One region of the Neisseria sp. HMSC03D10 genome, then DNA from elsewhere that is predicted to be linked to it. Evidence: predicted binding sites of a transcription regulator. Region 1 holds the regulator's gene; the other holds the start of a gene.
The links. The regulator FNR, encoded in region 1, switches genes on or off when oxygen is low (the NO sensors DNR and NnrR bind a similar motif). The targets are predictions, from matches to a motif close to TTGATNNNNATCAA.
Positions count from the first base shown of each region.

Region 2: HMPREF3066_RS05350 (cytochrome-c peroxidase) is a predicted target of FNR. The motif match lies at 3,177-3,190, and genes of this name have one in related genera.

Region 1 is NZ_KV789517.1:61,761-68,280, reverse strand. Features, by position in the region: gene HMPREF3066_RS03955 (hypothetical protein) at 1-56, opposite strand, end outside; gene hemN (oxygen-independent coproporphyrinogen III oxidase) at 134-1,555, opposite strand; gene fnr (fumarate/nitrate reduction transcriptional regulator Fnr) at 1,699-2,433, shown strand; gene HMPREF3066_RS03940 (MBL fold metallo-hydrolase) at 2,513-3,607, shown strand; gene HMPREF3066_RS03935 (DUF2238 domain-containing protein) at 3,650-4,270, shown strand; gene HMPREF3066_RS03930 (ACP-like domain-containing protein) at 4,365-4,736, opposite strand; gene HMPREF3066_RS03925 (Nramp family divalent metal transporter) at 5,292-6,520, shown strand, end outside.
Region 2 is NZ_KV789531.1:13,112-19,631, forward strand. Features, by position in the region: gene rpsI (30S ribosomal protein S9) at 1-377, opposite strand, end outside; gene rplM (50S ribosomal protein L13) at 387-818, opposite strand; RNA gene ssrS (6S RNA) at 1,079-1,258, opposite strand; gene HMPREF3066_RS05335 (cell division protein ZapA) at 1,266-1,568, opposite strand; gene HMPREF3066_RS05340 (bZIP transcription factor domain protein) at 1,578-1,901, opposite strand; gene HMPREF3066_RS05345 (NAD(P)H-dependent glycerol-3-phosphate dehydrogenase) at 2,043-3,032, opposite strand; gene HMPREF3066_RS05350 (cytochrome-c peroxidase) at 3,381-4,547, shown strand; TPP riboswitch at 4,763-4,862, shown strand; gene thiC (phosphomethylpyrimidine synthase ThiC) at 4,955-6,520, shown strand, end outside.

The DNA of each region.
Region 1 (6,520 bases):
GCTTTACGTTTCAGACGACCTATGGTTTGTGCGGCCTGTTTGGTTTGTTCGTTCATTAGCGTTCCTTAACAAAGGGAAACAAAGGGCAAAGGTCGTCTGAAAACGGTTTTCAGACGACCTTTGCTATTCCTCTTTACACCGTTTGCGAATATTGGGCTTTGGTTTCCCTATGACGCAGGTGGTAGTCGAACACCATGGCGATGTTGCGTATCAGGAAGCGGCCTTTGGGGGTAACGGTCAGTCCGTGCGGTTTCAGGCGGACGAGTCCGAGGGAGGCAAGTTGTTCCAAGTCGGCAAGTTCGTCTTTGAAATAGCGGTCGAACGGGATACCGAACACGCTTTCGTAGATTCGGTAATCCAAGGAGAAACGGCACATCAAATCTTGGATGATATTGCGGCGCAAAAGGTCGTCCTGATTGAGTTGGTAGCCGCGCATGATGGGCAGGTGTCCTGCATCGAGCGCGGCATAGTAGGCGTCGATGTCGCGTTCGTTTTGGGAGTAGGTGCTGCCGATTTTGCCGATGGAGGATACGCCGATGGCAACTAAATCGCAGTCCGCGTAGGTCGAGTAGCCTTGGAAGTTGCGCTGGAGGAAGCCTTCTTTGAGGGCGATGGAAAGTTCGTCATCGGGTTTGGCGAAGTGGTCCATACCGATGAAGACGTAGCCGCGTTCGGTCAGGGTTTGGACGCAGTATTGCAGCATATCGAGTTTTTCTTCGCTGCCGGGAACGGCTTCGGTATCGATGCGGCGTTGCGGCTTGAAGATATGCGGCAGGTGGGCGTAGTGATAAAGGGCAAGGCGGTCGGGATCGAGCGACAAGACAGTGTCGATGGTGGTTTTGATGCTTTCGGCGGTTTGGTGCGGCAAGCCGTAAATCAAATCGACGCTGACGGATTTGAACCCTGCTTCGCGGGCGGCATCGATGACTTCTTTGGTTTCATCGTAGCTTTGGATACGGTTGACTGCTGCCTGCACTTTGGGATCAAAGTCCTGAATGCCGACGCTCATGCGGTTGAAGCCGAGCTTGCCGAGCATGAGGACGGTTTCGCGGCTGACTTTGCGCGGGTCGATTTCGATGGAGTATTCGCCGCCGGGGATAAGTTGGAAATGTTTGCGTATCATGCGGAATACGCGTTCGATTTGGTCGTCGCTCAAGAAAGTCGGCGTACCGCCGCCGAAGTGCAGTTGCGCAAGCTGATGCCGTCCACCCAGATGCGGGGCGAGCAGCTCCATTTCTTTTTCAAGGTATTCGATGTAGGCATCGGCGCGGCTTTTGTCTTTGGTGATGATTTTATTGCAGCCGCAGTAGTAACAGATGGTGTTGCAGAAGGGGATGTGGATATAAAGCGAAAGGGGCTTGTTCAAAGCCCCCATACCGCGCTGATTCAAGGCATTGATATATTCGGCTTCGCGAAATCCGTCATGAAAACGGTCGGCTGTGGGGTAGGAAGTGTAGCGCGGACCGCTGGAAGGAAGGCTGGCGATGAGTTCGCGGTCGAACTCAGGCTTGTCATCGTTTCTATTGTGATTATTTTGTATCGGTATTACTTTCATGGCGTGTGCGTGATTAGAGTAATGAAGTTAGGCAATTTTCGGATAGTTTGGTAGAATGCCACAGTATGATAAACCTGTCTTGATATGTGTCAATAACTTACGTAATCATGACAGGATAAAAACCTTAATTTTAAGGGTGTTTTATGACCACACACAATGCTATGCATCAGATGAAAACCCTGTGTTCTTCCTGTTCGCTGCGTGAACTCTGCCTGCCTGTCGGGCTTTTGCCCAATGAGTTTGCACAATTGGACGCGGTCATCCGACAGAGCCGCCGCTTGAAGAAGGGTGAATATCTGTTCCGCACCGGTGAGCCTTTCGCGTCGCTGTTTGCCATCCGTGCCGGTTTTTTCAAAACCACGGTTGCCAGTCAGGACGGTCGCGATCAGGTTACCGGCTTTTTTATGTCCGGCGAACTCATCGGCATGGACGGCATTTGCTCCCATGTCCACAGCTGCGACGCGGTGGCTTTGGAAGACAGCGAAGTGTGTGAGCTGCCCTTCACCCACATCGAAGAGCTGGGACACAACATCCCCAGTCTGAGAAGTCATTTTTTCCGGTTGATGAGCCGCGAAATCGTGCGCGACCAAGGCGTGATGCTGCTTTTGGGCAATATGCGCGCCGAAGAACGTCTGGCGGCGTTTTTGCTTAACCTGTCCCAACGCCTTTACTCGCGCGGATTTGCCGCCAACGATTTCATTCTGCGGATGTCGCGCGAAGAAATCGGCAGCTATTTGGGGCTGAAACTCGAAACCGTCAGCCGCACGCTCTCCAAATTCCACCACGAAGGCTTGATTTCGGTCGAACACAAGCACATCAAAATCCTCGACTCGCAAGCCCTCAAAAAAATGGTGTCCGGCTGTTCGCACGCCATCTGATGGATACCGAGACCATTTTCAAACAAAACCCAAGGTCGTCTGAAAAATTTTCAGACGACCTTCTTCATAAAATCCAATTATGAAACACAAGAAAAAACTCATTGCCTTGACCGCTGTCTGCGCCCTGCTCGCCTACTGGCTCTATCCCGACCAACATCCCGTTTACCCCGCAAGTGACCATTATGACCCGAAAACGCAAACCTTCTTCAACCCCGAACCGCAGCAGAAACCGACCGGCCTGACCGGCGCATTTTGGAAGATCCTGACCGACCCGCAGGCAACGCGCCCGCCCAAACCTCTGCCTACCGTCAAACCCGATTGGCAAACCTTCCTTGCCGCACCCGAAGGGAAAAGCCGTTTCGTCTGGTTCGGACATTCCACCCTATTGATGCGGATCGGCGGACAAACCGTCATTACCGATCCCGTTTTCGGCAATTCCGTCTCCCCCATCCCCATCACCATGAAACGCTTCCAGCCTGCCCCCTCAGAAATCGACGAACTGCCGCCCGTCGATGTCATCCTGATTTCACACAGCCACTACGACCACCTCGAAAAAGACAGCGTGCAGGCACTCAATTCAAAAGGCAACAGCCATTTCATCGTCTCACTCGGCATGGGCGTACTGCTGAAAAAATGGGGCGTGCCGCAAGAGCGCATTACCGAACTCGATTGGTGGCAAAGTACCGAACGCAACGGCATCCGCTACACCGCACTACCTGCCCGTCACGATTCATCCCGAACCCTGACCGACCACAACCAAGCCCTGTGGTCCAGCTTTGCCATCGAACACGGCAGCGAAAAATTCTATTTTCACGGCGACTCGGCACAAGGCAGCCATTTCGACAAAATCGCCGAAAAATTCAACGGGTTCGATATCGCGTTCATCGAAAACGGGCAATACAGCGAACATTGGCCCAACAATCACCTCTTCCCCGAGCAAACCGCCCGCTATGCCGCACAGCTTGCTCCCAAACGCTTCATGCCCATCCACTGGGGCGCCTACGCCATGGCACTGCACGCTTGGAACGAACCCCTGCTGCAAAGCATCCCGCTGGCACGCAGTTTGGGCGTGAATCCGTTGATCCCGCTGATGGGGCAAGTCTTCGATGCCGATACCACCACGCAAGACTGGTTCGCAGAGCCTTTAGAATCAAGCTGCTGCACAGTTTATTGAAAATTTCCATCATTTTTATTAATTTAATACAAAGAAATTCTTATGCAAAAAACTTCGCATGTTATCCCTTTATTATTCACAGTTTTCATTGCTTTACTCATCGTCTGGTCGGGTGTCAATCCGTCCGACCGCGCTGTTTGGTACGCCGAAATCATTCCTGTTTCGATCGTATTTATCGCACTCATCGCTACCTACCGCTGTTTCCGTTTCAGTAATCTGGCTTATGTATTCATGAGTTTCTGGCTGATTATGCATACCATCGGTTCTTACTACACTTTCGCCGATGTGCCCTTCGATTGGGCAAACCGCCTGCTTGCGCCGTTTTTAGGCGAAGGACGCAACCATTTTGACCGCGTCGGACACTACATCATCGGTTTCTACGCCTATCCGATGGCAGAATGGCTGTTGCGCCGTAAACTCTGCCGTCCTGCGCTTGCCCTGTTTTTCTCCTTGTTCTTCATCATGAGCGTGGCAGCGGCTTACGAAATCATCGAATGGCAGTATGCGGTGATTGACGGCGGCGAAGCAGGTTTGGAAGTACTCGGTTCGCAAGGCAATATTTGGGATGCGCAAAAAGACATGCTCGCTGATACGCTAGGCGCGTTAACGTCACTGGTAGTGTTTATATTGACACGACCGGATAAGCGTTTGAAAACAGGTTGACAGGTTTTAAAGAAATGGGAAAAACAATAGGTCGTCTGAAACCTTATTTCGGTTTTCAGACGACCTTAAAGAAGCTTAAATCATTCGTTGTAAATTAACGGTCGATGTTAACGGGTTCGCAGTTTTTCACGATGAAGCGGTTGCGTGAGTCGGTTACGCCCACAACTTCAGAAGTGGTGTGGGTGTTTTTGTCGATGTAACCGGCAGACATAGAGAAGCCGCGTTTGTTGGTGAAGGTTGTACCGGTGCTGTCTGATTGACGTTTGTCAACGCGCAGGCTGATTTGTTTACCGGCTGCATTTGCAGATGCGCCAACTGCATTACCACTGCGGTCAAATTCGTAAACGACATTCAGTTTTTTACCGTTGTCGCATTTGTAAGGAACGTAGCCAGCAGGAGCAGCAGCGGCAGTCATGGAAACACCGGCAGTCAGAACGGCTACAATAGCGGCAGATAAGAATTTCATCTGGTATTACTCCATAAAGTGAGAAAAGAGTGATGTGTGGCGTGGACTATCCGGCGCCATCCTTGCTTTGTTTTGAAAGCAGAACATATTTTATCCGTTCCGAAAAAATATACAATATGCAGATATGCAAAGCTATACAAAGAAATTTTCGGGAAGGGTTATTCTGGTTGTACGAAATTAAATAAGTTGAAAATTTATCATAACAAAATAACTTATTTTATTGTTTTTCTTTTATTTTCGGGTATTGATTTTTTTATAAAAGTTTATCATCAAAGCAAGTACCTGAAAGCCTCTGCACAACACTAACCCCAAATTAGATATTAAGTATGTTGTTTTTCGGGTGCTGCCCTGATTGGGTATAAAAAGCGATACAAGGTCGTCTGAAAAAGGTTTCCAGTCACAAAATGCTGATAATTGGAGATTTTCGATTCGGTACGGCTTATTTTTAACATATTTCGGCATGAAATATTCGAAATGTCTGTTAGATAATCTCTTGATTTACGTTAAAATACGCCTTTTTTTGTGAAGGTCGTCTGAAAAAAGACGGAGAGAATGATGTCTGAACAACACACACACGCTTCGACTTGGAAAAGCAAAATCAACGCGCTGGGTCCCGGAATCATGATGGCTTCGGCGGCGGTCGGCGGTTCGCACCTGATTGCCTCGACGCAGGCGGGCGCGCTTTACGGCTGGCAGCTTGCGTTGATTATCATTTTGACCAACCTCTTCAAATATCCGTTTTTCCGTTTCAGCGCGCATTACACGCTGGATACGGGCAAAAGCCTGATTGAAGGCTATGCGGAGAAAAGCCGCGTTTATTTGTGGGTATTCCTGATTTTGTGCGTTATCTCGGCAACGATTAACGCGGGTGCGGTCGCCATCGTGACCGCCGCCATTGTAAAAATGGCGATTCCTTCGCTGACGCTGAATGTCGGCGTAATCTCCGCGCTGATTATGGCTTCCTGCCTGATTATCTTGGCGAGCGGACGTTACAAAGCCTTGGACAACGTTTCCAAAATCATCATTGTCAGCCTGACGATTGCCACAGTCGCCGCCGCCGCCATCGCCATGTCGCGCGGCATGCAGATGAAACCCGACTTTATCGAGCCTACCCCATGGACACTGGCAGGCTTGGGCTTCCTCATCGCGCTGATGGGCTGGATGCCTGCGCCGATTGAAATTTCGGCTATCAACTCTTTGTGGGTAACGGAAAAACAACGCATCAATCCTTCCAGCTACCGCGACGGTATTTTCGACTTCAACGTCGGCTACATTACCAGCGCGGTGTTGGCGGTCGTCTTCCTCGCCTTGGGCGCGTATGTGCAGTACGGCAACGGTGAGGCAGTGCAAATGGCGGGTGGCAAATACGTCGGTCAACTGATCAATATGTACGCCGTCACCATCGGCGACTGGTCGCGTCCTATGGTGGCATTTATCGCCTTCGCCTGCATGTACGGCACGACGATTACCGTAGTGGACGGCTACGCGCGCGCGATTGCCGAGCCGGTGCGCCTGCTGCGCGGCAAAGACAAAACGGGCAACGTCGAACTCTTTGCCTGGAACGTTTGGGTCGCAGGTACGGGCTTGGCAGTGATTTTCTGGTTCAACAGCGCGATGGCGGAGCTGCTCAAATTCGCCATGATTACCGCCTTCATTGCCGCTCCCGTGTTCGCTTGGCTGAACTACCGCCTCGTTAAAGGCGACGAACGCCACAAGCTGACGGCAGGCATGAACTTCCTCGCCATCCTCGGCTTGATTTACCTGACCGGATTTACGGTATTGTT
Region 2 (6,520 bases), on a different contig from region 1:
TGTTTTGCGCGGCGTGCTTTGCGCAGACCCGGTTTTTTACGTTCAACTTCACGGGCATCGCGAGTCACGAAACCGGCTTGAGACAAGGCAGGTTTCAGCGCAGCGTCGAAGTCGATCAGGGCGCGGGTAATGCCGTGGCGGATAGCGCCGGATTGACCGGTTTCACCGCCGCCGATAACGTTGACTTTGATGTCAAACGCTTCAGCGTTTTCAGTCAGGACCAAAGGTTGGCGAACAACCATGCGGCTGGTTTCGCGGGCGAAGAATTCGTCAACGGGACGACCGTTAACGATGATTTGGCCGGTACCTTTAGTCAGGAATACACGAGCCACTGAACTTTTGCGGCGGCCTGTGCCGTAGTAGTATTTACCGTTCATGTCGTGTCCTTATTTCAATTCCAAAACTTTGGGTTGTTGTGCGGCATGGGCGTGTTCTGCACCAGCGTACACTTTCAGTTTTTTGATCATGGCGTAACCCAATGGGCCTTTAGGCAACATGCCTTTTACGGCTTGTTCCAAAGCGCGACCCGGGAATTGCTCTTGCATTTCGCGGAAAGTACGCTCGTAGATACCGCCGGGGAAGCCGGAGTGACGGAAGTATTTTTTGTCTTCGAATTTGGCACCGGTTACACGCAGTTTGTCCGCGTTGATGACGATGATGTAGTCGCCGGTGTCAACGTGGGGGGTGTATTCAGGTTTGTGCTTGCCACGCAGACGGTGTGCGACTTCGGCTGCAACGCGACCCAGAACTTTGTCTTGGGCGTCGATAACGAACCATTCGCGCTTCACCTCGTGGGGTTTCGCTGAAAAGGTTTTCATAGTGGAAATCCAGATAGATATAGAAAGTTGTGAATTTTAAAGATGGGATTGGCTTTTGTCAATCGGATTGGGGTCGTCTGAAAGTGTTTTTTCTATGATGGCGTTTTTATGCATTGGGAAATGTTGTTTTTAGGTTGGAAAACATTGCTGTTGATTCAAAATATCGGGATATGTTTTTTGATTTTACGTTTGGTTTTTCAGACGACGTCGAAGCCGATGATAAATGAAAGCCATGCCGCAATCGGGCATGGCTTGATATGGGAATCCCCGCGAGAGCCGTTTTGGCTGAATCCGCTTGAACCTTGTTGACAAGGCGGTCACCCCGGGCAGTTTCGGGTGCATCTAAGGATAGACGCTCGCGCCCACTGCAACTCCCGGCAACCTTAAGCGAACTTATTGGTTCAAAGGAATATATGCCTTCGCGGACACCGCAGGGAAAAAGAAAAATCAGTTTTGTTCCAACCGCGCCAAAGCTTTTTGGCAAGCGTTGTTCATGTCGGTTATTTTACGCTCAAATTCACCTATTGCCAAATCGTCTTTGAGTGTAATTTTAAGGAGGTCGTGGACGACGTTGAGCGCGGTCATAATGGCGATTTTATCGCTGCCGACAATGCGTCCGCTCTCTTTGATGGCGGCACTTTTTTTGTTGAGCATATCAACAGCTTGGAGCAGGGTATCTTTTTCTTCGCTCGGGGTGTTGATGGTGAAATTGACATTCATGATGTCGAGGCTGACTTGTTCGATACTCATGGCGTGTCCTTATGATTGCGTTTCTTGCGGCAGGCGGGCAATGAGCCGGCGGATTTTTTCTGCAGTCTGCTCTAATGCGCTGCGGTATTGTTCTTTTTCGGCGGTAAGGTTGTCGATTTTGCCTTGTAGGTCTTCTTTGAGTTTGCCGACTTGTACGAGCAGCGCTTCGCTCAATTCGTCAACGGCAGCTTCATGTTCGCGCTTTTGTTGTTCATGCTCAAGCTTGAGGCGGTCGATTTCTTCGTTAAGGCGGCGGTTTTCACCAACAAGGGTTTCAAATTTTTGGGCCAGCTGGTAAACGCTGACTTCCAAGGTGTCGAGTGATTGATTCATGTATAGGCTTCCGTATTGCCGCATGGTGGCAGGCGGTCAGGATATTAGGATGATGATGCAGGAATGTCAATCGCTGCCGAATGTTGAGGTCGTCTGAAACTTTTTGGCTTGATGTTTTCAGACGACCTTTGTCGTTCGGTCTTATTCAAAGCGCGCGCTGCGCTCCATGAGTCTTTCTGCAACTTGCTGCGGGGTCATTTCCTTGCGGATGAGTTGCAGCAGGGTTTGGGTAATGGGCATATCGATTTGGTATTTCACAGCGGTGTTAAACACTTCTTCGATGGTGCTGACGCCCTCGGAAACATGGCCGATTTCCACCAACACTTGATGCAGTTCTTTTCCTTCTGCCAAACCCAAACCGACACGGCGGTTGCGCGAAAGCGCGCCGGTACAGGTCAGGATAAGGTCGCCGATGCCGGCAAGCCCCATCATGGTTTTGGGCTGCGCACCCATGGCCATGGCAAGACGGGTAATTTCGGCGAGACCGCGCGTCACCAGTGCCGCACGCGCATTGAGTCCGTATTCGAGACCGTCGGAAAGACCGGTGGCGATTGCCATAACGTTTTTGACGGCACCGCCGACAGCCACGCCGATAACGTCCGTACTGCCGTAAAGGCGCATTACGTTGGTGTTGAGTTGCGGCACCAATTCCTCAATCCATTCTTGATTTTCTGAGGCGACAACCACAGCGCAAGGCAGTTGTTTGGCGAGTTCTTGGGCAAAGCTCGGACCTGACAGCACGCCGATTTTTTTGTTCTCAGGCAATACTTCTTTCAATACTTGGAAGGTCAACAGCCCTGTGTCTTGTTCAAAGCCTTTGCAGGCAGCAAGGACAGGAATATGGTCGGCATTGTGTTGTTTGAGGAGTTCCGCGCTGCTTCTCAAACCTGCGACAGAAGTTACGACAAGAACGAGCCCGCTGTCTTTGAGCGCATCACCCAAATCGGCATAAACGGTTAAGGATTCAGGGAAAGGGAAACCGGGCAGACCGCGTTTGTTTTCACGTTCTGCCTGCAATGTACGGACTTGTTCGGGATTGCGTGTCCAAAGGGCGACTTCGTTGCCGTGGCTGGCAAAGTGCAGGGCAAGGGCTGTACCCCAAGAACCTGCGCCGATGACGGTAATTTTCATTGTGTGTCTTCCAACGGTAAATTGTCGTTTAATTTAAACCAATCGGCTTGGCAGTGCAAGCGATAGAGGCCTATCCAACATGAAAACCGCATGAAAATGCAGAAGCTATCACATATATTGTTTATTTCTATTGAAAATCCAATATTGATTTACCGCAAAGGGCAAACCACGCCCGCTGTTTATACTTCGCGGACAAAAAAGCCGGACATATCAAACGGACGCAAACAAAGCGGAATGCCATTCCCCATTTTCGCCCGCCATTCATCACGGCAATCAACGGAAACGGTGCTTACTCATAATAATATCCACTACAAAAAGGAACACGCCATGAACCACCACAACACCTGACTGCTCCTGTCGCTTGCTGTTTTATCCGCATTGGCCGCCTGTGGCGGACAGGAAAGCAAGGAACAAAAACCTGCTTCCGCACCGACCGAAGCCTCTGCTGTTCAGACGACCCCTAACGCAGCTTCAGCTGCCTCAGCAGCGTCCCAAGCCGCCGTTGCCGACAGCAATGCTTCACCTGAAGACCAAGAATTGCTCAAACGCGCACAAGGCATCTTCAAACCGCTGCCGAGTGCCGAAGAAATGCAGAAACTGCGCCCGTTTACCGAAGAACAGGTCAAACTCGGCCATCAATTATGGTATGAGCCGCGCCTCTCCAAAGGCAACACCGTAAGCTGCAACTCCTGCCACAACCTTGCCACCGCAGGCGTGGACAACCTGCCGACCAGCCAAGGCCACAAAGGACAGTTCGGCGGACGCAACTCCCCGACCGCGTTAAACGCCGCCCTGCTCGGTATGCAGTTCTGGGACGGCCGTGCGGCTGACGTTGAAGAACAAGCCGGCGGACCGTTGGTGAACCCTGTGGAAATGGCAAACGACTCGCAAGAAGCAGCCGCTGCCAAAATCGCCAAAATCCCCGAATATCAAGAACTGTTTAAAACCGCCTTCCCCGAAGACGGCGCAGTTTCCTTCAAAAATATCACCACCGCACTGGGCGCATTCGAACGCACCCTGTTGACGCCGACCAAATGGGATGACTACCTCAAAGGCAACGTTAACGCTCTGAACGAACAAGAGCGCAAAGGCGTGCGCGCCTTTATGGACAACGGCTGTATCGCCTGCCACAGCGGCGTCAACCTCGGCGGCGCAACCTTCCAAAAATTCGGTTTGGTTGAAGGCCCGTACTGGAAATTCATCGAAGATCCGAAACACGACAAAGGCCGTGCCGACGTAACCAAAAAAGCCGAAGACGAATTCTTCTTCCGCGTCCCAGGCTTGCGTAACGTCGCCAAAACTTATCCATATTTCCACAACGGCAGCGTTTGGGAATTGGACAAAGCCGTTACCATCATGGGTAAAGCGCAACTGGGCAAAGACTTATCGAAAGAAGACACCGACAACATCGTTGCCTTCCTGAAAACACTGTCCGGCAATGTTTCCGACACTGCCCGCACCATGCCCGAACTGCCTTTGTCTGCACCGATGGAATCCCATCCGAACAACAAATAAGCCGTAGATTTAGGGTAACGGAACCCGTTATCCTAAATTTGTGCCGTACCAAACGTCGTCTGAAAAAAGTTGTCCTGCTTTTCAGACGACGTTTCAATTTATGGAAACGCAATATAGCTAACCCCTCGATATTCAAGCCATTCATTCCTTAAAATACCGATGTCAGCCCTGTTAAGATTTCCAACAAACCCCAATCGTGGTTTATAATCCTTCCTTGTACGAAACAGGGGTGCTGCCTGATGTTCTGGCGGCTGAGAAATACCCTTTACACCCGATCGGGATAATACCTGCGTGGGGAGTTTTCACGGATTCTGTCTTTCAGACGGCCTTTTTTGATATTGAGGTCGTCTGAAAAAGCAAAACGCTCCTGTTTCTTCTTTTCAAACGAGAAAACAGGAGCATTTTTTATGACTACGCCAAAGAAAACCGCCAAAACTTCCGGCAACGAAGCGCGCGAACTTGCCGACTTGAGCGAAGACATCGGCATCCGCTTCAAATATCCGAACTCGGAGCGCGTGTATCTGCAAGGCAGCCGCGACGACATCCGCGTGCCTTTGCGCGAAATCCGTCAGGACGACACATACACGGCGCAAGGCACGGAAGCCAACCCGCCGATTCCCGTCTATGACACTAGTGGCGTGTACGGCGATCCGGCGGCACACATCGACCTGAAACAAGGTCTGCCGCACATCCGCACCGCATGGCTAGACGAACGCGGCGATACCGAAATCCTGCCCAAGCTTTCCAGCGAATACGGCATCGAACGCGCGCATGACCCGCAAACCGCCCATCTGCGTTTCAACCAAATCACCCGCCCGCGCCGTGCGAAAAGCGGCAGCAACGTAACCCAGCTCCACTATGCGCGCCGCGGCATCATCACGCCCGAAATGGAGTTTGCCGCCATACGCGAACGCATGAAGCTGGACGAACTTTTCAGACGGCCCGAATATGCCAAGCTCTTGAAACAGCACGCAGGGCAAAGTTTCGGCGCAAACATCCCGACCCACCCCGACCAAATCACCCCCGAATTCGTGCGCCAAGAAATCGCTGCCGGACGCGCGATTATCCCCGCCAACATCAACCACCCCGAACTCGAACCGATGATTATCGGCCGCAACTTCCGCGTCAAAATCAACGGCAACTTGGGCAACTCCGCCGTAACCTCCAGCCTGACCGAAGAAGTCGAAAAAATGGTGTGGTCGCTGCGTTGGGGCGCGGACACGATTATGGATTTATCCACCGGCGCGCATATCCACGAGACGCGCGAATGGATTATCCGCAACGCGCCCGTCCCCATCGGCACCGTGCCCATCTATCAGGCTTTGGAAAAAACCGGCGGCATTGCCGAAGATTTGACTTGGGATTTGTTCCGCGACACCTTAATCGAGCAGGCGGAACAAGGCGTGGACTATTTCACCATACACGCGGGCGTGTTGCTGCGCTATGTGCCGATGACCGCCAACCGCCTCACCGGCATCGTATCGCGCGGCGGCTCCATCATGGCGAAATGGTGCCTCGCCCACCATCAGGAAAACTTCCTCTACACGCATTTCGACGAAATCTGCGAAATCATGAAAGCCTACGACGTGTCGTTCAGCCTCGGCGACGGCCTGCGCCCCGGCTGCATTGCCGATGCCAACGACGAAGCGCAGTTCGCTGAATTGCACACCTTGGGCGAATTGACCGGCAAAGCGTGGGAACACGACGTACAAGTCATGATCGAAGGCCCCGGCCATGTGCCGCTGCAACGCGTCAAAGAAAACATGACCGAAGAGCTGCAACACTGCTTTGAAGCGCCTTTCTACACACTCGGCCCGCTCGTTACCGACATCGCCCCCGGCTACGACCACATCACTTCGGGCATAGGCGCGACCAATATCGGCTGGTACGGCACAGCCATGCTCTGCTACGTTACCCCGAAAGAGCATCTCGGCCTGCCCGACAAAGAAGACGTGCGCACCGGCATCATCACC